One region of the Staphylococcus sp. acrmy genome, then DNA from elsewhere that is predicted to be linked to it. Evidence: predicted binding sites of a transcription regulator. Region 1 holds the regulator's gene; the other holds the start of a gene.
The links. The regulator Rex, encoded in region 1, represses fermentation and respiration genes when NADH is low (regulators of the CRP and FNR family bind a similar motif). The targets are predictions, from matches to a motif close to TTGTGAAATATTTCACAA.

Region 1 (11,710 bases):
TGTACGTAATTAAAGTCGAATTTAATTTAGAAGTACGTAATTCAAAATAAAGTTCTGATGCTTCATTTTCCAATATATCAATGATTAGTTCATATTGTTTACCCTCATAAGGTCTTAGTGTAGTTGGAAATTTATTAGCATAGCCTAGTGCTGTTTCTTTATTTCGTCGTAATTTCTCTAGTGCTTTAAGCGGGCGTTGACGTAATTTGCCATCTTCAATAGTTAGTTCTCTTGGTATTGTTAAACAATGTGCCCATCCTTCACTATCAGTAGGATAATTGATTTCAGGTAAGCCCATCCAACCAATTAAAATACGTTTCCCATGTTCATCAGTAAACGTTTGAGGAGCATAGAAATCGAAACCATTATCAAGTTCTATAAATTCACCATGATTGAACTGAAGTGTTTCTAAGTCTAAATTTCCAATTAGATATCCCGATTGATAAATATTTCTAAATTTATCACCTTGAGCGTCAATACCTTGAGGACTAAATAAGATAACATCTTTATTATCTAATTCGAAGTAATCTGGACATTCCCACATAAAACCAAAGTCTTCTAGCTCAGTCTTCAACTCTCCTACTAATGTCCATTCCTCAAGCTGATTGTTCTCGGCTTTATATAGTAATAGTCGTCCTAGTTCTTCATTATTCTGTACACCTATAATCGCATAATACTGACCGTCTTTTTGAAATACTTTTGGATCTCGAAAATGACTAGTGTAACCCTCAGGTTGATGAGCTATGACTGGCTTGTCCAGTTTTTTAACAGTTCCATCTTCTTCTACTTTCGCTAGCATTTGACTCGCTACTCGATTCCAAGATTCATCTCGATGGTTACCGGTATACATATAATACAGTTGCCCTTCATATTCAAAAGCGCTACCACTATAGACGCCATGACTGTCATATAGCGTATCTGGCTTTAAGATAGCACCTTGAGGCTCAAAGGTTACTAAATCTTCACTAGTGTAATTAAACCAGTATTTTAACCCGTGAACAGCTCCTAAAGGAAACCACTGATGTGATACATAATATTTGCCCTTAAAATAGATTAATCCGTTTGGATCGTTAAGTAAGCCTGTTTCAGGTTGAATGTGAAATGTCTGACGATACATTGACGTTTCGACTTGTTGCTTTAAAGTATCTAGTTGTGATTGATCTACGTCTTCCAAACGACGATAGCGTTCTTCTCTTGACCACTCTGTCATATTAATCCTCCATTTATAGACAAATTGATATCTTCTTTATCTCTATTTTAGCATTGCGCATGGTATCGGTTCCATATATTTTAAATAAATACTTCTATTTTTTATATCTCAATCGATAATACCGTTTCTTGAACTACATTTTTTGAGAAAATTAATTCATGTAATTGTTTCATTGCTTGTTTACCAGCTTCAAAGTAATTAAATTTAACTGTTTTAATCGTTGGAGATACCAGTTGTGTCATCAGGTCTCCTCCAAAGCCATATATTTGTGGCATATCAGAACTATCGCCACTTTCAGAACAATACTTATGAATAGCTAACGCAATAGAATCTGTAGCCCCTATAAGAACATCCATTTTAGGTAAATCTTTTAATACTTCGGCTACGTCACGCATCGCCTCTTCATATTGGAACGACGTTTTAAAGAGCCGTGGTTTAATCTTATATGCGTGTAGCTCATCGATAATTCCTTGTTTCCGCTTCACACCTACTGCGATATCGTCTTCACTCACTCCAAAGAAACACGCTTCACGTAGTTGTTGTTGACCAATACGAGTACCCACGAGTTGACCTGCTTGGTAGTCGTCATGAATGACGCTATGTAATTTATCATGAGCTTGACCTACTAATATAACCGGCACATCTATCTTATCAATGACCTCTAAATGTTGAGCCGTTAAAGTAGTAGCCATTAGCACAATACCGTCTACTTTACTTCTCGAAAATGTTTCAAGTGCCATAATCTCAGCTTGAACATCTAAGCCAGTATAGTTTAATAGCAATTGATATTGATGTTCCTGACATACATCTACGATACCTTTTATCGTTTCATCAACAGCATGTGAATTCATTCTCGGTATGATGGCTCCGATTAAATTCGTATGTTTGGCTCTTAAACTTTGGGCAAATTGATTGGGTTGATAATTATGTTCAGCAATAATACGACTTAATTTTTCTTTAGTATGTGGACTGACTGATCCATCATTTAGGAAGCGGGAGACCGTACTTTTAGACACTCCCGCTAGCTTTGCGATATCTGATATATTTTTCATTAGTATAATCACCTAAATTAGTAACAATTTAAGATATATTTTATCACATATATAATCACTCAAAGTAAAATTTTGTTATAGTTTTTGAATTTTAAATGAAAATAATTAATATCTTTTATTTAATTTATTAAGTTCACCGTAGAAGTAAGCTTTTTCTCCATGAACAAGTTGATCTAAACCTCTCTCATTTTCTTCTTTAGTTATCGCTAATGGTGTACATTTTTGTAGTACTTTTCCAATTATCCAAGTTAAAACAATAGTATATAAGACAACCACTACCACTGCACTTAATTGAATTAATACTGTATGTAAATGGCCGTTGTAAACGAAACCATTGATAACATCAGGATTAACTTCTTTCGATTGAAATACGCCGGTTAAGACTGCTCCTACTACGCCACCAGCTCCATGGATACCAAATGCATCTAATGTATCATTATATTTAAATTTTTCTTTAATCACATTAATTACAATGTAGCAAACGACGCCACCAATCATAGAAATAATATAGGCATTAAAATAATTAACGTAACCAGCAGCCGGTGTAATCGCTACTAAACCAGCAAGCATACCTGATAACAACCCAAGTAAACTCAATTTTCTAGTCAAAATATATTCGAGCACTAACCAACTAAAAGCGCCACCACTCGCTGCAATGACAGTATTCACAAATGAAACAAGCGCGATATTGTTGAATGCGTAGGCACTGCCAGTATTAAATCCATACCATCCTATCCATACTAAAATACCACCAATTAAAGTAATTAATAAATTATGCGGTTGGATTTTTTCAGTGTCTTTATTTTTGCCGAGCATTATAGCAAGAATAAGTCCTGATACACCTGAGGTAATATGTGCAACTGTTCCTCCGGCATAATCAAGTGCATCTAGTTGTTGAATCCAACCGCCACCCCACACCCAATGTGCTACTGGAGAATAAATCAGTACCACCCAAACTAAAATAAAAATAATAAATGGGATAAATTTCATACGTTCTGCAATAGAGCCTGAGAGTATTGAAATAGCAATCGTGCAGAACATCATTTGGAATAACATAAACAAAGCGAATGGGATATGCGGACTTAATTGTTCATTAATACCAAATCCTACATGTTGTAACCCTAAAAATTCAAAATCTCCTATCACTAGATTCCCTGTTCCAAAACTTAATGAGAATCCAACCGTAATCCATACGAAAGTAACGATAATCATTGCTGCCATACTTTGCATTACTGTATTAAGTACGTTCTTCGATTGGACAAGCCCTCCGTAAAAAAGACTTAATCCTGGTGTCATAAGCCATACGAGTAAAGTACAAAGAAATAAAAAAATTGTGTCATCCATCTTCATTATTACCACTTCCTTTGAAAATATCATAATGATACATTTCGAAGTTGGCAAAAATACGTAAGATAAAATGACACAATTTGTAACTAAATATAACATAATCATATTGGGACTTGTTAATCTTTTCAATTATTAAAAATTGATTACTAGCGTCCCAACTGAATTAAATTTATCACATCATTATGCTTTTTGAACTGTAATCGTCCATGAAGCGTCGTCAAGTTGTTCATAATTTGTAACAGGATAACCTTGTTCAGCTGCCCAGTTAGGAATCGCTTCAGTGGCTTGTGTGCAGTCGAAATCAATTTTTAATTCATCGCCATTATCTAATGACTGCATTTTCTTTTGTGCTTCGATTAATGGGAATGGACATACCATACCTACTGTACCTAATTCATATAACATCTTTATTCCTCCTTAAAATTTAAGTCGTTTGAGGTTGTTGTGATACAGATTGAGTAGATTGTTTTTGTAACTTTTTCATAGGTCTTACAAAAATGAAATAACTCATAAACCAAGTACCTAAAATCATAGATACTAAACCAATCCAACCTTGCCAGCTTAACGCTGCTGTTTCAACTAGACCATTACCAATTGAACAACCGCCTGCTACTGAAGCACCGAATCCCATGCAGATGCCTCCGATAGCACTGTTACGGATTGTAATTTTGTCTGGTAAACGCCATTTAAATTCTTTAGCACCTCTAGCCGCTATATATGAACCAGCAAATATTCCTAGGATTAAAAATACACCCCAGTCTATAAATTTTAAATCTCCAGTTATTAAAAATTGAATTAAATTCGCAGATGGTGTTGTAATACCTAGACCGCCTTCACGACCTGTTGAATAGCTCATCGGCCAAGCGATTAATGCAATGATTCCCACTGCAATACCAGCTAAAAATGGATGATATCGCTTTTCAAACAAATAGTGTCTTATGCCAGTATATTTCTGTTTAAGTTTAGACACAGCTACTTTTGGTTTAGGTTTGCGCAATGTACGCACAACTAATGTAATTGTAATAATTAATAAAACTAAGACTAAAATCCACGCTGGAATACCAGTCGTTTGTGACATACTTGCATTAACATTTGTCGGTGTATTGACCTTTTCCATTAAAGGAAGTAAAATACCCGTCTTCGTAACTGCAGCGGATAAAGCATATAAAATTAAGGCTACCCAGCTACCAATAAGGCCTTCGCCAGCTCGGTACCAAGTTCCTGTTGCACATCCTCCAGCTAAAACAATACCGATACCAAAAATAAATGAACCGATAATTGTCCCGATTACTGGAAATGTTTCATGAGCTATTGTTATGACTCCGAAACTCGTTAAAGCTAATAAGCCGATACTTTGAACGGTAATGGCTACTAATAAAGCATAAAACATTTTATTATTCTTTTGCACATACATATCTCTAAAGCCACCTGTTAAGCAAAAACGTGTACGTTGCATAACAAAGCCTAGTAGTATTCCTACGATAAGACCGCTAATAATCATCCATGTCAAAAGCAATTCATCCTTTCCCGATTAATTTACTAAGATATTATAATAGAAAGTTACACTTTTGGCAATACAAGACGGTTATTTACATTAGTGAACATCATTTATTGGTTTGCAAGATCACAAATTATTAATGTCTTAGTCTTTTATTTTTATAAAATTATAGTTAGACATAAATAAAGCTCTTTAATCTATGGATGCGATTAAAGAGCCTTACTTATTTCTCTGTCATTTTTGTCGTATTTAATTTGAATAATTTTTCATAAAGAATAGTAGTGATTGAAGTTCAATACCTAAATCTATATGATGAACTTGTACGCTACTTGGCGTTTCAACTCTAGCTGGTGTAAAATTTAAGATACCTTTCACATTTGCTTCTACTAAGTTATCAACTACTTGTTGAGCTACATTTTCAGGAGTAGTGAGGATAACCACACTAATTCCTTTCGATTCGAGAACTTCTTTTAAATTATCCATATCGTGAATCGTTACATCGCCTATTTGAGTTCCAATGATGTTTGAATCAATGTCAAAGGCTTCAGTAATTGTCATTTCATCGTGTATAGAAAAGTTATACGTTAGAAGTGCACGTCCTAAGTTACCAACACCTACGATGCCAATGTAAATATTATCACTGTCACTAAGTTCTGATTTGAAGAATTCTAGTAAGCTATCAATATTATAGCCATAACCTTTTTTACCTAATTCTCCAAAATAAGAAAAGTCTCTTCTAATAGTGGCCGACTCTATATTGAGTGCTTCGCTAATCGTTTTAGAGTTCACTCGATCAATTCCTTTAGACTTCAAAGTATTAACGAATCTATAATATAACGGTAGTCGTTTCAAGGTTGCACGAGGAATCTTAGCATGATTTTGAGCCATTTTTTGTGTCCCCCTTTTGTTTGAATTTTTAATCTATGTATCCAAACTAATTAGAGTGCAATTAGTCATTACTGTGAAATCTATATTATGCCCTATAATGAATACTGGAATATTATACCTTAACACTTTTTAAAAATAAATATCTTAGTTTCATGAAAATATGTTATACGGTAAAATATAGAGTAATATACAACGGAAAATTTAAAATAAAATAATAAATATAGAAAGGTGAAACTTAATGATACTCTTGCAATTAAACGATATTTCGAAGTCGTTCGACGGTGAAGATATATTCACACGTGTTAATTTCGAAGTTAAGACCGGAGAACGAATTGGCGTCGTTGGTCGAAATGGTGCCGGCAAGTCTACATTAATGAAAATTATTGCAGGTGTTGAAGATTACGATAGTGGCCATATTTCTAAAATTAAAAATCTTAGTATCGGCTATTTAACTCAACAAATGACTTTAAATTCATCAGCTTCAGTTTTTGAAGAAATGTCGAAGCCATTTGAACATATTAAAAAGATGGAAGCTTTAATTAAAGAAGAAACGGATTGGTTAGCAATACATGCTAACGACTATGAAACCACTGAATATCAGCAACACATGGAGCGTTATGAATCTTTATCTAATCAATTTGAACAATTAGATGGCTATCAATACGAAAGTAAAATTAAATCAGTGTTACATGGACTTAATTTTACTGAAGAAGATTTTAATAAACCTATCAACGACTTTAGTGGCGGACAAAAAACACGCTTATCTCTTGCACAAATGTTACTAAGCGAACCCGATTTATTACTACTGGATGAACCGACGAACCATTTAGACTTAGAAACGACTCAATGGCTAGAAGATTATTTAAAGTATTTTAATGGCGCAATAGTTATTATTAGTCACGATCGTTATTTCCTAGATAAGATTGTTACTCAAGTATATGACGTTGCATTAGGTGATGTTAAACGCTATGTAGGTAATTATGAACAATTTATAACACAACGTGATAAATACTATGAAAGTCGTATGCAAGAATATGAGAAGCAACAAGAAGAAATTAAACGTCTTGAAACATTTGTTGAAAAAAATATTACACGTGCATCCACAAGTGGTATGGCTAAGAGTCGTCGCAAAACATTAGAAAAAATGGAACGCATTGATAAACCAATGTTAGATGCTAGAAGTGCTAATATTCAATTTGGTTTTGAACGTAATACGGGTAATGACGTCATGCATGTGCGTGACCTAGAAATTGGTTATAGCTCCCCTATTACTCAACCTATTAATTTTGAAGTTTCAAAAGGCGACCATATTGCAATTATCGGACCAAATGGCGTAGGAAAAACGACTTTGATTCAAACGATTGCGAATCGTCAACGTAAATTAGGTGGCGAAGTCACATTTGGGGCTAATTTACAAATTGGTTATTATGATCAAAAACAAGCTGAATTTAAATCAAGTAAGACCATCTTAGATTACGTATGGGATCAATATCCTAATATGAATGAGAAAGATGTGCGTGCGGTACTTGGTCGTTTCTTATTCGTACAAGACGATGTTAAAAAAATTATTAACGATTTATCCGGTGGGGAAAAAGCCCGCTTACAACTAGTCTTACTTATGCTACAAAGAGATAATGTGTTAATCCTTGATGAACCGACGAACCATTTAGATATCGATTCAAAAGAAATGTTAGAACAAGCCTTACAATATTTTGAAGGTACTATTTTATTCGTTTCCCATGACCGTTATTTTATAAATCAATTGTCTAATAAAGTCTTTAATCTCAACAGTGAGGGTGGGAAAATGTATCTAGGCGATTATCAGTATTATATTGAAAAAACAGAAGAAGCAACTGCGTTAAAAGCTTTCGAAGCGGAACGCAATCCAAGTGATACATCATCTTCTCAACCTGATAATGAAAAGTTAAACAATGCCTATGACACTCAAAAACAACAACGCAGAGAACAACGAAAACTAGAACGTCAAATTGAACAGTGTGAAACTAAAATTGAAGAATATGAAGAATATATTTCACAAATTGACGAACTACTCACCCAACCTGAAGTATTTAGTGATCCTGAAAAATCAGCAGAATATGCAAATCAAAAACAAGAAACCGAACAAAAATTAGAACAAGTTATGGTAGAATGGGAAGAATTACAAGAAAAGTTATAATACACTTTATCAATCCAATAACTAGGAAAAGTTCACAAACTTTTTCTAGTTATTTTTATTCGATTTCACTCAGAATGTTATAAACAGTAAAAACCTTATAATAACAACTATCCACAAAGTTATCCTAGTTATCCACAAGTAATATGTAACTTATTTACATTTCTTTTACACAAAATTTAAGCTATATCCACACTGTTAAACACCGTTTATCCACAACTTATACACTTTCTGTTGATAAGTACACACGTTCCCTATTGACTTGGGCATAGTATTTAGACGTCCTAATTATCTCTATTCTTAATTTTTTTCTTCTTTTACCGTAGACAATTGGATATAAAAAATACGTTGTTTAATAACTAATTACTTTACAAATAAAGCGCTAAGCTATTATCAATTACTGATAGTTAGCTTAACGCTTTTATTAGATTCCTTTTATTCAATTGTAGCTTCTTCAATATCAATGTTGTTTTGACCATTTAAATCTAATCCTGCTGTAATACCCGCTTCATAGAAGTAATAACCCGCTGCACCAATCATCGCTGCATTATCTGTACAAAGTTTTGGGCTTGGAATAGATAGTTTAATGTCATTTTCTTCACATAACTCAGTTAGACGCTGACGTAAGCCTTTATTACTTGCGACACCACCTGCAACAATTAAGCGTTTTACATCATATTCCTGACACGCTTTAACTGCTTTAGTACTTAATACATCAACGACGCTTTGTTGAAAGCTCGTAGCCACATCTGCTTTAATAATCTCTTCATTTTTTTGACGTTGATTATGCAATTTATTAATAACTGCACTTTTCAAGCCACTAAAACTAAAATCATAGCTATCTTTTTCTAACCAAACTCTTGGAAAATGATACGTGTCATTACCAGTAGCGGCTAATTTATCAATTTCCGGTCCTCCTGGATAAGGTAAATCAATCGTGCGTGCAACTTTATCATAGGCCTCGCCTACTGCATCATCACGCGTTTCACCAATCACTTCGAAATTCATATGTGATTTCATATAAACTAGTTCAGTGTGGCCACCTGATACAATTAATGCCATTAAAGGAAATGTTAACGGATCTTCAGTGTTATTAGCATAAATATGGCCGGCGATATGATGAACAGGAATGAGCGGTTTATCATAGGCAAAAGCTAACGCCTTCGCAGCATTAATGCCGATTAATAATGCGCCAATGAGTCCTGGCCCTTGTGTAACTGCCACCGCATCAATCTCTTCCATCGTCACATTTGCAGCTTCAAGTGCCTCTTCCACCGTTGCTGTGATACCTTCCACGTGATGTCGACTCGCCACTTCTGGAACTACTCCGCCAAAGCGCTTATGACTCTCAATTTGACTTAATATAATATTAGAGAGTATCGTTTTACCATTTTCTACAATACTCACACTTGTTTCGTCACAACTTGTTTCTATAGCTAAGATTAGTACGTTCTCATTCATTTAAATTCACCCACATCACTAATGCATCCTCGCCTTCTCCATAATAGTTCTTTCGTTTACCACCAAATTGAAATCCTAGATTGGTATATACATGTTGTGCCACAACGTTAGTGACTCTAACCTCTAAACTCATGACTTCGCATGTATGTCTAGCATAATCCATTACATATTTGAGTAATAATTGCCCTAAGCCATAACCTCTATAATCTTTGCGTATAGCTACCGTAGTAATCTGTGCTTGATCAATCACTATCCATACGCCTAGATAACCGATAATTTCATTTTGGAAAATGATTACAAAATATTTAGCGAAATGATTCTCGTTAAGTTCATGATAAAATGCATCGATTGTCCATGAACTATCATTAAAACTTTCTCGTTCTATATCAAAAACACTTGGCACATCGTCAACTTGCATTGCTCTAATTGTTAATTCTGATTCTGTTGGTTTAACCAATTGCGTTCCGCCTCTGATAATTTAATATAATTTGGTACAAATGAATGAATATTTTCAGGTTGAGTAATAAGCTCTTTCATTACTTGAGCTTGTGGTAGATTATCAATGATTTGTCCATTAAGCTTATCTGCCAACTTGCTAGCATCTTGCCCAATAAAAATATAAGACTGATTGAGGTCGGCTAGTTTCACATGAAGGTCATTAAGTGACAGGTATTGATCTTCTAATATAGTTGTTAATTGACCATCTAAATATTGATAAATGCCTGTGTAAACCGCTTCACGTCGTGCATCAAATATAGGGACTAATAATCTATCGTCTTTATTTTCGATAGTTGCTGCTAAGGCTTTAAGAGAAGATACACCATATAAATCTGTTTCTAAAGCATAGGCTAGCGTTTTCGCTTTAGTAACACCAATTCTCACTCCGGTATACGACCCTGGCCCTTTCGCTACTACAATACCATCAATTTCTCTTTTGTTAATACTTACTTGGTCAAACAAACTTTTGATTCCTGGCATAAGTTGGCTTGAATGATCTTGTTTACTATCAGTTGTCAGTTCAGCGAGTACTTCGTCATCTGATGTTAACGCTATAGACATAGGTCGGTTAGACGTATCAATTAATAGTAATTTCATGCTCCACTGCCTCCTTTATTAAATTGTAATGCTTCCCAATAGCTTGAATATCTATATCACGCGTAGTTTCATTAACGGTTTTAATATGAATCGTTAATTGTTCTTGAGGTAATAAATCTTGGATAAATTGACTCCATTCAATAACTGTAATTGCCTCATCTTCAAAATATTCATCAAACCCTAAATCTTCATCTGAATCTTCGAGACGATAACAGTCCATATGGTGTAGTTTTAATTTACTACCTTTATAAGATTTAATTATATTAAAGGTTGGCGAATTAATGTTTCTCTTTACGCCAAGATGCTTTCCTATAAATTGAGTTAAAGTCGTTTTGCCAGCACCTAAGTCACCATTTAATAGAATGACATCTTTAGCGTGTAAATGTTGAACTAGTATTTCAGCAAAATGATTCATTTCATCTAAATTTTTAATACGTATCATTAGTCCTACGCTCCTATTCATACTATTTTAAATACAAATTATAGAACTTTATAGTTGCAGTTAGTCACTTCAATATCAATTTCATTGAAATAGTGATTGATATTAAGGAGATTTTGTACGAAATTTTAACTTATTAATTGTAACAAAATTTAGTTAAAATTTCTCACCATTCATATAAAAATTAATCAAACTATAATTTTTAGAAAATTCTAAAAAGAGTATTGACTTAGAATATCTATTGTAGTAAATTAAGTTTATCAAATTTTTAAACAATTCTAATTATTTAAATAACTACCATTCAAGGAAGGAGTATAATAAAATGACTCAACTTACATATCTACCACATAATGTAACTGACAATTTAATTATTATTTTATTATACTCGCAAGGGCTGGAACTTTAGTGTAGAAACATACTAAACGTTTAAGTCCTATTTCTCATTGAATGGGACTTACAGACGTCCCAATTATTTATTGGGGCGTCTTTTTATTTTGATAATAAAAGATTTTACGGGGGAATTATTAATGAGAAGTGACATGATAAA
Region 2 (11,710 bases), on a different contig from region 1:
AAAGACAGAGCGTTAAATTACAAAAAGTTTATGCAAAAAGAATATATTTATGATTTAAATTGCTTTAAACATTTTGATGTGCTCTATATTTTCTTCTAAAAAAATCTCGCCAGTAGGGGTATATCCTAACTTGGTATAAAAACCTTGTGCCTGTACTTGAGCGTTTAAAATTAATTTTTGATAGCCTTTATCTTTAGCAAATTTTTCAATTTCTAACATAAGAGATTGACCATAGCCACCTTGTCTATGTGTTTTTAATATAGCCACACGTTCAACCTTTGCTCCATCTTCATAAGGGCGAAATCGTGCGCATGCAAAAGGAGTATGATGGTTATCATAGCCGATAATATGAATCGAATCTTCCTCATAAGAATCAAGCTCATTTTCAAGTGGTACACCTTGCTCTTTCACAAAAACTTCTTCTCGTATCTTAAAACATTCTGATAGCATATCTTTATTTTTAACTATTTCAAACATTTAATATCCCTCCTTAGTAAGTTTTAAAATTATAGCAAATTACTTTAATAAAAGCATGGAATTATAAATTTTTAATAGTGTAATCTGAAAAAAGGGATCAGTGACAGAAATCTAATGTAATTTCTAAGACTTCGTTGGTTGTATAAATTTTACATTAAAATACTTGAAAAAAATAAAAAATGGTAATTTCTATTTTATTTCAATAGAAATTACCATTTTTATTTAGTGAGACTGAGACATTAATCATTTGTGCGCTGGGAAACTAATATACGGTGTCCCAAAAGTAGGATTCTCGGCAGATACCGTCTCAATTCGACAAAATTTGAAAAGCAATTTTGCTCATCGCTCGGTTCTGCTCAAATCCTAAACACTTTTGTCCCAACCTCTTCTTCTAATAGAGCGAAAACGCTTGAATTTGAAATTAATTGTTTATTGCATTTTAAAATTATAGGGCTTCTTGTCTTACAATTGCACAATATTGCCAAAAGATTCTAAGTTGCGCTATATTCCAATTATTCATTCCCATTGTAAATCCTGATGGTCTGAATAAATTAACATCTGTAACTTCTAGTGCAGCAGCAATTAAATATTGTAGTGGAACACTAATATTTTGCATTGTCTCAGTAATACCATTTTCATCGTAAACCCAAGAGAAAGGTAAATCTGATTCAAAGACATCAACTTTATTAAAAATTTCTGGTAGTGCCACAATATAGCAGGCGCCACTTACAACTGGATTATTGGAATTTTCACCATAATATACTAATAATGCTTCATAATTCTCACGATGTTCATGGTTAACATAAAAGAACTCATTTCTAAATAACGCCATGTCTTGGCTATGAATGATTTGTTGCTCTAAAACGTTGAACATTCCATTAATGTTGGCAGCTTTTTCATATGTTTTACGTGACATTGAACGTGCTCCTTTCGCTTAGTATAACTGGTTAGGTTGATTTTGATTATTCATCATACTTGAATTGTTAAAGTCTTCGTTATTATTATATTGGTTATTTTGGTCGTTTTGATACTGCTCACTATTAGCATTTCCAGTACCATCTTGATTAGTTTGATCTTCAGATGTTGTACTTGCACCATTAGAGTTTGAAGCATTTTCATCCTCAGACTCGTCACCTTCATCTTCACTAGTTGAAGAATCGTTTTGATTATGTTTTAAAAGTGATTGGTCAAGTGGTGTTAATGGTACTAATGAACCATAGTGTTTAATCACTCGGTGATCTAGATATTCATTCTTATCTTTTATTTTAGATAGTCCTAAATCAGAACGCAATATATTTGAATATTTCATAATACTACTTACACTTGGATTATAGTAATAAATTTCATCTAAATAATCATTTTTACCTTTAAGCTGAGAAGTTTTAAACTCAATATCATCTGATAAATACATTGATGCTAATGATTTAATTTCATCAGTACTTAAGTTATGTTTGGCATTGTCGCCTACAATTTCTACTAGATTATCTAACTTATTATATGAATCTAAGCTTTTTGCTTTTTTGAAAAGTAGTTTAATTAAGTCCATTTGGCGTTCACCACGTTTAAGATCTGAGTCATGGTGACGTGTTCTTGCCACTGCTAATGCTTCATCTCCATTTAATTTTTGATAACCTTTTTTAATTTTAATTCTTCCGCTGTCATCCGTATTAGGTTCGTTTAAGTTATAAGGTACATCGTAATAAATGCCACCAAGTTCATCTACGGCTTTAACGAATGCTTCCATATTAACGCGCACATAGTAATCAACTGGCACATTAAGTGTAGCTTCTACAGAGTCCATAGCTGCAGTAGGGCCACCATAGGCATGAGCATGAGTAATCTTGTCGTAATAGCCAACCTTTGGAATATAGCTAATTGTATCTCGAGGAATACTTAGCAATCGTATTTGACGTTTCTCCGGGCTAAAGGTAGAAAGAATCATTGAATCAGTTCTTGAATGTTCTGTAGTTTGACCATTCTCACGACGGCCTTCATTGTCATCAATACCTAAAAATAAAATTGAAACTGCATCTTTAGAAGGGTCAACTTTGCCTTCTCTAATATTAGATTGACGCTTTGCATCAGATTTATCATATGATGCTTGCATCGCATTTTCAGAAGTATGGTATAAATTGATGATAAAAATTACAGGAATCACTATAAGAACTAGCGTTAATAACATCATAAAGTACTTTAAAAAACGGTTCATAGCTTGTGCTCCTATATTTAAAATATTGATTAGACTTTGAAATTTAAATAGAGTTTGAATTAAAATGTTTAGAATTTGAATATAAACGTTTAACGTTTCAAATACTTCTATTTTAAAATATCAGAATCGATTTTATCGTAATGTGCAGTATCTAATGGTTGTTGTAGTTAACTCTTAATTACAATTTGAAAGTACTATACTCTCATAGCCTTAAATTGTATTACTTTTTGTCGAAATACACAACTTTAATTCTAATACAAAGGGGCAGAGAATAAAATAGTACTAACTATGTATTTAAATGTTTTAAATTAATAAAATTATTCCCTTTATCGTACTAAAGGATGATGTATTATTTTTAAAATAGAGTATGATATTTAAAAGATGAATTCATTTATCATATATTATACAATATTAAATGAATAAAAATTATGAGTAGATAGAATAATAGGGAGATCAATAAACTTTCTATTATGAATTAAGAGGAAGCGCATGAAAAAAAGTAAATCTGAAATTTTAGTACTCGTACTAGTGCTAATTGTAATCATATTATCAATTATTTTAGTAGGTATTAAAGTTACTAATTATGTGAATAGAATAAACGGATATGAGAAGACAAATGTGAATAAAATCTATCTTGAAAAACGAAATAAAACGAATCATAAACCTAGTAACTTAAAAGAGGTTGAAGCTAATGATCTCAATATCAAAAATGTTGATACATATTTAAATAATATTCATTTTAACGGTTCAGTAACTATTCTTAAAAATGGTCAGTTAATGTTAGATAAAGGGTGGGGCTGTCAAAATATAAAGAGTGGTAAAAAGAATAGCCCAAACACTATGTATTTAATTGGATCGGCACAAAAATTTGCGACTGGACTCATATTGAAGAAACTTGAAATTGAACATAAGATCAACATTAATGATGATGTTACTAAATACTTGCCGTGGTTTAAAACATCCGAACCCATCACGCTAAAAGATTTAATGTTACATAGAAGCGGGTTATACAAATTTAAAGCTAATCCTAAAACTAAAAGTCTGAATGGGGCAGTTCATGATATTCAACATAAAGGTATAAATGATCAATACTATCATAAACATTTTTATAATGATGCGAATTATCTTGTACTTGCTCAAGTTATTGAAGTGGTTACACATAAATCTTATACGCAAAACTATTATGAACGAATTGGACAGCCTTATAAGCTAGAACATAGTGCTTTCTTTAATGAAAAAGCTTATAAACATAATATGGCTACAGGCTATAAAGTAGTTAAAAATAAAATTAAGCGAACAAAACCTAATATTTTAGATCAATATTATGGCGCTGGAAACTTATACATGACTACGCATGATATGGTTAAATTAGTAAATCATTTGCAACATAATAAAATATTTAAACAGAGTATCACTACACCATTACTTCAAGTGTTTGGAAGTACCGCTTATCCAGAAGCTTATCGTTACGGATTTTACGTTACACCACAATATGATCGTATTAACGGAGTGTTTTTCGGACAAACATTTACTGTGTATTTTAACCAACAATACGTAGTAGTAGTGGCATCAAATAAAGTCGATAGATCAAAAGGTTCAAATGAAAAAGTGATTTCCTATATTTATCATCATCTACTTGGCCAACACGTATATATTAATTATTAAATACAAAGTCGAGATTAGAACATATTTAACTACCTTTACAGAGCGTAAACGTACATGTTCTAGCCTCGACTTTATTTAGTTATCGCTCCCTTAATGCCTCTAAAAATACATTTTTATAGTTATCATTTAAACTAGCCATCACCACATTACAATTTGGCCTAGTAGATTTGAAATCAACTACTGAAGCACCACGTGTTAAGCTACCTTGTAATTCAATTTGAACGTTAGCTTCTTTAACTTCATAACTTGTTGGCTCTAGAAGATATAACATTGTAAACACATCATATAATTTCAGACCCTTGTCAAAATCTTCTTCTCGATAATGTTGGAAAATTTGAAATAACATTGCACTTGTGTCATTCAAATTTTCAAAAGTTGCAAGAAAATCATGGGTTAATAGGGATTGACGAGCTAAATCTAAGCCAATCATCATGATAGATAGTCCAGAGTTAAATACAATATGAGCTGCTTCTGGATCGCAATGAAAGTTAAATTCTGCAAGCGGTGTAACATTTCCACGGCCTGTACTGCCACCCATTAAAATAATGTCTTTAATGTACTGTTTGGTTTCAGGATAAGTGTTTAGAAGTAGAGCGAGATTAGTTAAAGGGCCTAAAGCAATTATAGTTATAGGTTTTTCAGCATTAATCAAGGTGTCACGCATGGCTTCTATAGCATGGGATGAAGATAAATGGTCATTAGAAATGGCAGGGAAATCATAACCATCCATGCCACTTTCTCCATGCACATGGCTAGCTCCTTTTATAGGAGAAAGTAATGGCTTAGAAGCGCCTTTATGCACAGGAACGTCGCTATTAAAGAAAGCCTTTAACTTTAAAGCGTTTGCTGTGGTTTTATCAATATCAACATTACCATTAACAGTTGATATCATACGCACATCAAAGTAGGGATGATTGAGGGCTACGCTAAGCGCAGCTGCATCGTCAATGCCAGGATCGGTATCAATTATAATAGGTAAAGTCATTTAATATCCTCCTTTAAGAGTGAAAGCTTGATTAGTTTACAGTTTATATCACTATAATAGCAAAATAAAAAACCTACATGAAACTGAACTCAGTTTCAATGCAGGTTTTTTTGATTAAGGTCTTTATTGAATTATAAGTGGTGAGAGTGTCCACCTTGCATAACCCAATAAGTACCGATAACAGTTATTAAAGTGATGATAATCGCGAAAATAACTTTGAATGATTGTAAGCGACCATCTTTACCTTCAGTTAAGTGCATGAACATTAATAATTGAACTGCAGCTTGAATGAATGCAAAACCAAAAATAATTGTTGTTTTAGCTTGGAATGTCATGTTTGTATATAGAGTTACGAAAACTGCTAATAGCGTCAAGACGATTGAGGCAATAAAGCCAACTGTATGTTTTACGATTGTATTCATCCGCTATACACCATCCCTATCATATATACGGCAGTGAAGATGAAGATCCAAACAACATCTAAGAAGTGCCAGTATAAGCTAACAATAAATAATTTTGGAGCATTAAATTTATTTAATCCACGTGTTGCAACTTGGATTAATAAACAAATAATCCATACAATACCTAATGATACGTGGGCACCGTGAGTACCTAATAGGATGAAGAAACTAGACCAATATGATCCAATTTTAGGTGTTACGCCTTCAGATGCATAGTGTGCGAACTCGTAAATTTCGAATCCTACGAACACTAAACCTAAAAGAACTGTAAGAATCATCCAAATCATCATTAAGTTTTGTTTTTCTTTACGCATGTAGTAAATTGCAATACCACAAGTGTAAGAACTAATTAATAAGGCAAATGTCATAATTAAAACAAGTGGTAACTCGAATAATTCTGTAGTCATTTTGCCAGCGTAGTCGCCACCATGTTGCAACGTTAATAACGTTGCGAACAGGGTACCGAATAACGCAAATTCGGCTGTAAGGAAAATCCAAAAGCCAAGTTTATTTAATTGACCTTCATGCGTACGTGAATCAACAGTATTTGTATCATGACTCATGACTTACAGCCTCCCTTTCTTTAATACGAGCTTCTCTTAAACGAGCTTCATTTTCAGCAACTTCAGAAGCAGGGATATGATAACCATGATCTTGAACGAAACTTTGATAAATTAATGATCCAAAGATGCCGGCTAGGCAAACTAAGAATGGAATAATTGATTCAAAGATTAAGAAGAAACCACCAAGTAACATGAATATACCCATGAACACACCAGTGTGTGTATTGTTAGGCATATGAATGTCTTTGTAATTGTGGTTGTCTAAGAAGTGACGACCATGTTCTTTCATATCAACAAATGTGTCGTAGTCATTCCAATCTGGTGTAATAGCGAAGTTGTATTTAGGTGGAATTGCTGAAGCAGTTGACCACTCTAAAGTACGTCCTAAGCCATCCCAGTTATCTCCAGTAGCTTCACGTGGAGCTTTGATATGACTGTAAACAATGCTTGCTACTAAGAATAGGAAGCCAAGTCCCATTAATAATGCACCGATAGTTGAGATAACGTTTAGTAACCACCAACCATCTGATGGCATGTAAGTGTATAAACGACGTGGCATACCGTCTAATCCAAGAACGAATTGTGGTAAGAAACATACGTTAAATCCGATCATGAATAACCAGAAACACCAAGCGTTTAATTTTTCATTTAACTTGTAACCCATCATCTTAGGATACCAGAAGATTAAACCTGCTAGACAGGCAAATACTACACCAGTAACCAATGTGTAGTGGAAGTGAGCTACTAAGAAATAAGTGTTGTGATATTGATAGTCAGCTGATGCCATCGCTAACATGACACCTGTAACCCCACCTAATAGGAAGTTAGGGATAAAGGCTAATGAGAATAGCATAGGTGACTCGAAAGTAATACGCCCTTTGTACAATGTTAATAACCAGTTAAATAATTTAACTCCGGTAGGAACACCGATTAACATAGTTGAGATAGAGAAGAATGAGTTAATTAATGCACCATTACCCATTGTGAAGAAATGGTGAACCCAAACTAAGAAACTTAAGAATGCGATACCAGCAGTTGCCCATACCATACTTTGGTGTCCGAATAGACGTTTACGAGCAAATGTTGGAATAATTTCTGAATAAATACCAAATGCAGGCAAGATAACGATATATACTTCAGGGTGCCCCCATACCCAGAAGAAGTTTGCCCATAACATTGGCATACCGCCGTCTGCTACTGTAAAGAAATGAGTTCCGAATACTCTATCAGCTGTCATTAAAGCAAGAACAACTGTGAATACTGGGAATGCAAGAATTACGATTAAAGTCGTAATAAATGTTGTTACAGTAAACATTGACATTTGCATAAATTTCATTGTCGGTGTTTTACATCTAAGTATTGTTACAAAGAAGTTGATACCAGTCATTAAGGTACCAATACCGGAAATCTGAATTGCGACTAAGTAATAGTTAACTCCTGGTCCAGGACTAAATTCACCAGCTAATGGTGCGTAGTTTGTCCAACCAGCTGCTGGTGATCCACCTATGATAAATGATAGGTTGAATAAAACCATACCAACAAAGAATAACCAGAAGCTAATGTTATTCATTACTGGGAATGCCACATCTCGAGCCCCAATTTGTAATGGAATAACTACGTTCCATAAACCAAAAACGAAAGGCATAGCCATAAAGATAATCATGATAACGCCGTGTGTACTAAATACTTCGTTATAGTGGTTTGCTTCTAAGAATGTATTATCTGGAATAGATAATTGAGTACGAAGCATTAATGCATCGATACCACCACGGACGAACATTAGTACCGCACAAATTAAGTACATTAAACCGATTTTTTTATGGTCTACGGATGTGAACCATTCTTTATAAAGATATTTCCATAATTTGAAATAAGAAATTGCTGCGATAAGACCGATAACTAAGAATGGAGCAGCAATTTGAGATGCTGTTATCATCCAGTTACCCTTAACGAGCAATTGATCCCATGGAAAATTCATTAATGTCCACCTCCATGATCATTATTTGCTTTGCTTTGAAGCTTAGACGCATTTTCGTCTTTTGCTTCTTTACTGATTTTTTGCATTTCCTCAGAATTGTGTTTTTCTTCTTTCTTGAATTCATTGTTGTAAGGATCGTTGTTGCCTAAAATCATTGGCTTCATACCGTGACGCTCGTAGTTAGCGTTAGTAATGTGAACCTTACGAGCTGGTTTCTGAGGTTTATCAGTAACATTTTTGTATAAATCTTTTTCAGCTACAAAGTTAGGATCTTTTTGAACATAATTGTAACGTTTGTAAGCGTAGAAGATATACTCTGGATCAGCTGCAGGGTCAACGAATGCCATGTGTGTACCACTAAATGTTAATTCTTTATTTGGTGTACTTGGTAAGAGTTGTTTATCAAACTCGTCTTGGCTAATAGTTTTTTTACTTTTAGCATCTTTAACCCAAGATTTGAAATCACTGTCACTTACAGAGTTAACTTTAAATGTTTGGCGAGCAAAACCTTCACCATTGAAGTTAGAGTTACGTCCTCTGAAAGTACCAGTTTCATTGGCTTGTAATGTCCAATTCATTGTCATGCCAGTCATGGCATATTTTTGACCACCTAATTGAGGAATCCAGAAACTTGTCATCGTATCCATAGATTGTAATTTAAATACAACTGGACGATTTTTTGGAATAGTTAAAGTATTAACTGTTTCAATTTTTTCATCTGGATAAGCGAAGAACCATTTGTACCCAGCACTTACTGCGTAGACAACGAGTGGATCTTCTTTACTTTCAGGCGGTTTTTCATAATCGTATAACGTTTTAACTGTTGGAATAGCTAAAGCGATAACGATGATGATTGGTACCACAAACCAAATAGTTTCTATTAAAGAATTGTGGTGCATCTTACCAGATTCACTGTTTTTATTGTAGCTATACTTGAAAATAAAAATAGTGAACATAGTAAGTACAACAGCAACAATAACAAGCATGAAGATGATTGAATAGATAATCAAGAACTTCTGACTGCTTGCTACTGGCCCTTTTGCATTGAATACTTCTACGTTAGAACAACCACTAAGTAAAATTAGTGTGCCGAACATTAGAAGCAAAGACTTGAATTTTGACACTTTTTTGACCTCCTAATACTACAAATGTAGGGCTTATCACTAATTTTAGTTTATTACGCGATATTTACAAGTACTTATCGAAAAAAAATTATATTAATAAATAGGAAAAAACTAATGACAATAGGAATGACGGGGAGTGTAAGATTTGTTAAGATTATGTGTCTATTTTGTGAAAAATGTCAAAATTAAAGGTAATAAGCATATAGTTGAGAAACGTTATCATTTTCACTGTTTTCAAGGGGTTTGAAAGCAAAAAAGGTAGGGAGGACAGAAATCTAGGGAGTGGGACAAAAATCTAGGGAGTGAGACAGAAATCTAGGGAGCGGGACAGAAATCTAGGGAGTGAGACAGAAATCTAGGGAGTGAGACAGAAATCTAGGGAGTGAGACAGAAATCTAGGGAGCGGGACAGAAATCTAATGCAATTTCTAAGATTTCGTAGTCCCGCCCCGGCAAGGTTGACTAGAAACGAAGGAAGTGAGGCTCGAATGAATCTTCATTTCAGACAACTACTGCCATAACTAAAGGCTAAACCATTTTTCATATTAATGGCTCAGCCTCTTTAAAAAGTTATTTTATTTGACTTCTATGTATCGAGTAGAAGTTTCTTTAGCTCCATCTGAATCAATAACGTTATATTTAACTTCATATTTACCAACTTTAGATGTATCTACGTGTCCATCCACGGTAATTTTATGTGTTAAATCGCCATCTTCTTTATCGAATGCACTAATTCCATTTAATAAATTGTAGTTTTGACCTTTTTCTATCACAATGTCATTTACACCTTTAAGTTCAGGAGTGTGGTTAGATGTAGCTTCTGCACTTAAGTTAGGGGTAACAAGAGTTGCGGAGACTCCGAGCGCTGAAAGAGACTGTATTAGTTTATTCATTACGTTAACCTCCGTAAATTTAAATCGTTAAATCGTTTAATTAAACTATACTTTATTCTTAAAATTTATACATCATACTATAGTCCTAATATATCGTATAACTTCAGAAAATTAAATGATATAAAGAAAAATATATATTAAGATTATGTAAATTGAACTTTTTGTGAAATTTTTAACAAAATGTATCTTGTTATTTAATGAGAGATTATAATGAAATAGTAGTTAATTTGAAAATTACAACTAACGGGAGTGGTTTAAGTGTTAAATGAACAAGAAAAAGGCATAATCAAAGAAACAGTGCCAGTATTACAGGAAAAAGGGACGGAAATTACTTCTTATTTTTATAAAAGAATGTTTCAACAACATCCAGAATTAAAAAATATGTTTAACCAAACAAACCAACAAAAAGGGTTTCAGTCAACTGCTTTAGCACAAAGTGTGTTAGCAGCAGCTGTAAATATTGATAATCTTGGCAATATCTTACCAGTAGTTAAAGAAATTGCTTATAAACACTGTGCGTTACAAGTACCACCAGCTGGTTATGACATAGTGGGGGAAAATTTAATCGAAGCAATTAAAGCGGTAGTAGGTCTAGAAGACGATCACCCAATTATTCAAACTTGGAAAAAAGCTTATCAAGAAATTGCTGATGTATTTATTCAAGTAGAAAAAGATATTTATAGCAATATGCTATGGGACGGTTTCCAAGCTTTTAAAATTGAAAAAATTGAAAAATTATCTTCAGATATTAAAGCATTTACGGTTACTTCAGATAAATATGATTTAAGCCAATTTACACCAGGTGAATATATTACTGTAGACGTAAGTAGTGAGAAAATGCCATATCGTGCTAAACGACACTATTCAATCGTAAGTGGCGATAAAACACATCTTACATTCGCTGTTAAAAGAGATGTAACTACTGATCACGAAGGTGAAGTATCAACTATTTTACATGATGAGTTGAAAGAAGGAGACGATATTAATTTATCTGCTCCAGTAGGTCCATTTGGCGGGGCTAATCTAGAACATCCTCAATTATTCATCGGTGCTGGAATAGGTGTCACTCCTCTTGTATCAATGTTTAATGAAGCAACAGAAGCAGGAAGTACTGCACAATTCATCCAAGTTATAGGAGATGTGAATGACACACCATTTACTTCACACTTAAAAGAAATTAACCAAAAAAATAATAACTCTGACTACAAATTATATGACAGAGAAACTAATGGCTACTTAACAAAAGAGTATCTAGCAGAATTCATTAAAAATGATACTGAAATATATGTTTGTGGCGGTGCAAAATTCTTACAATCAGTTATTGAAGTACTTAAAGAAATGGATATTGACCAAAGT

Region 2: qoxA (cytochrome aa3 quinol oxidase subunit II) is a predicted target of Rex. The motif match lies at 9,630-9,647, and genes of this name have one in related genera.

Annotation. Positions count from the first base shown of each region.
Region 1 covers NZ_JALCVE010000008.1:83,620-95,329, forward strand. The annotation lists gene FH144_RS09315 (sucrose-6-phosphate hydrolase) at 1-1,210, opposite strand, end outside; gene FH144_RS09320 (LacI family DNA-binding transcriptional regulator) at 1,312-2,262, opposite strand; gene FH144_RS09325 (ammonium transporter) at 2,368-3,612, opposite strand; gene FH144_RS09330 (sulfurtransferase TusA family protein) at 3,790-4,014, opposite strand; gene FH144_RS09335 (YeeE/YedE family protein) at 4,034-5,110, opposite strand; gene FH144_RS09340 (redox-sensing transcriptional repressor Rex) at 5,357-5,995, opposite strand; gene FH144_RS09345 (ABC-F family ATP-binding cassette domain-containing protein) at 6,234-8,171, shown strand; gene tsaD (tRNA (adenosine(37)-N6)-threonylcarbamoyltransferase complex transferase subunit TsaD) at 8,604-9,629, opposite strand; gene rimI (ribosomal protein S18-alanine N-acetyltransferase) at 9,622-10,086, opposite strand; gene tsaB (tRNA (adenosine(37)-N6)-threonylcarbamoyltransferase complex dimerization subunit type 1 TsaB) at 10,059-10,724, opposite strand; gene tsaE (tRNA (adenosine(37)-N6)-threonylcarbamoyltransferase complex ATPase subunit type 1 TsaE) at 10,705-11,166, opposite strand; partial or broken gene ilvD (dihydroxy-acid dehydratase) at 11,691-11,710, shown strand, end outside.
Region 2 covers NZ_JALCVE010000002.1:246,271-257,980, reverse strand. The annotation lists gene FH144_RS03005 (GNAT family N-acetyltransferase) at 55-477, opposite strand; gene FH144_RS03000 (DUF2538 family protein) at 923-1,393, opposite strand; gene FH144_RS02995 (LCP family protein) at 1,412-2,686, opposite strand; gene FH144_RS02990 (serine hydrolase domain-containing protein) at 3,176-4,351, shown strand; gene rihC (ribonucleoside hydrolase RihC) at 4,431-5,336, opposite strand; gene qoxD (cytochrome aa3 quinol oxidase subunit IV) at 5,468-5,758, opposite strand; gene qoxC (cytochrome aa3 quinol oxidase subunit III) at 5,755-6,360, opposite strand; gene qoxB (cytochrome aa3 quinol oxidase subunit I) at 6,350-8,338, opposite strand; gene qoxA (cytochrome aa3 quinol oxidase subunit II) at 8,338-9,462, opposite strand; gene FH144_RS02960 (DUF5011 domain-containing protein) at 10,037-10,354, opposite strand; gene FH144_RS02955 (globin domain-containing protein) at 10,613-11,710, shown strand, end outside.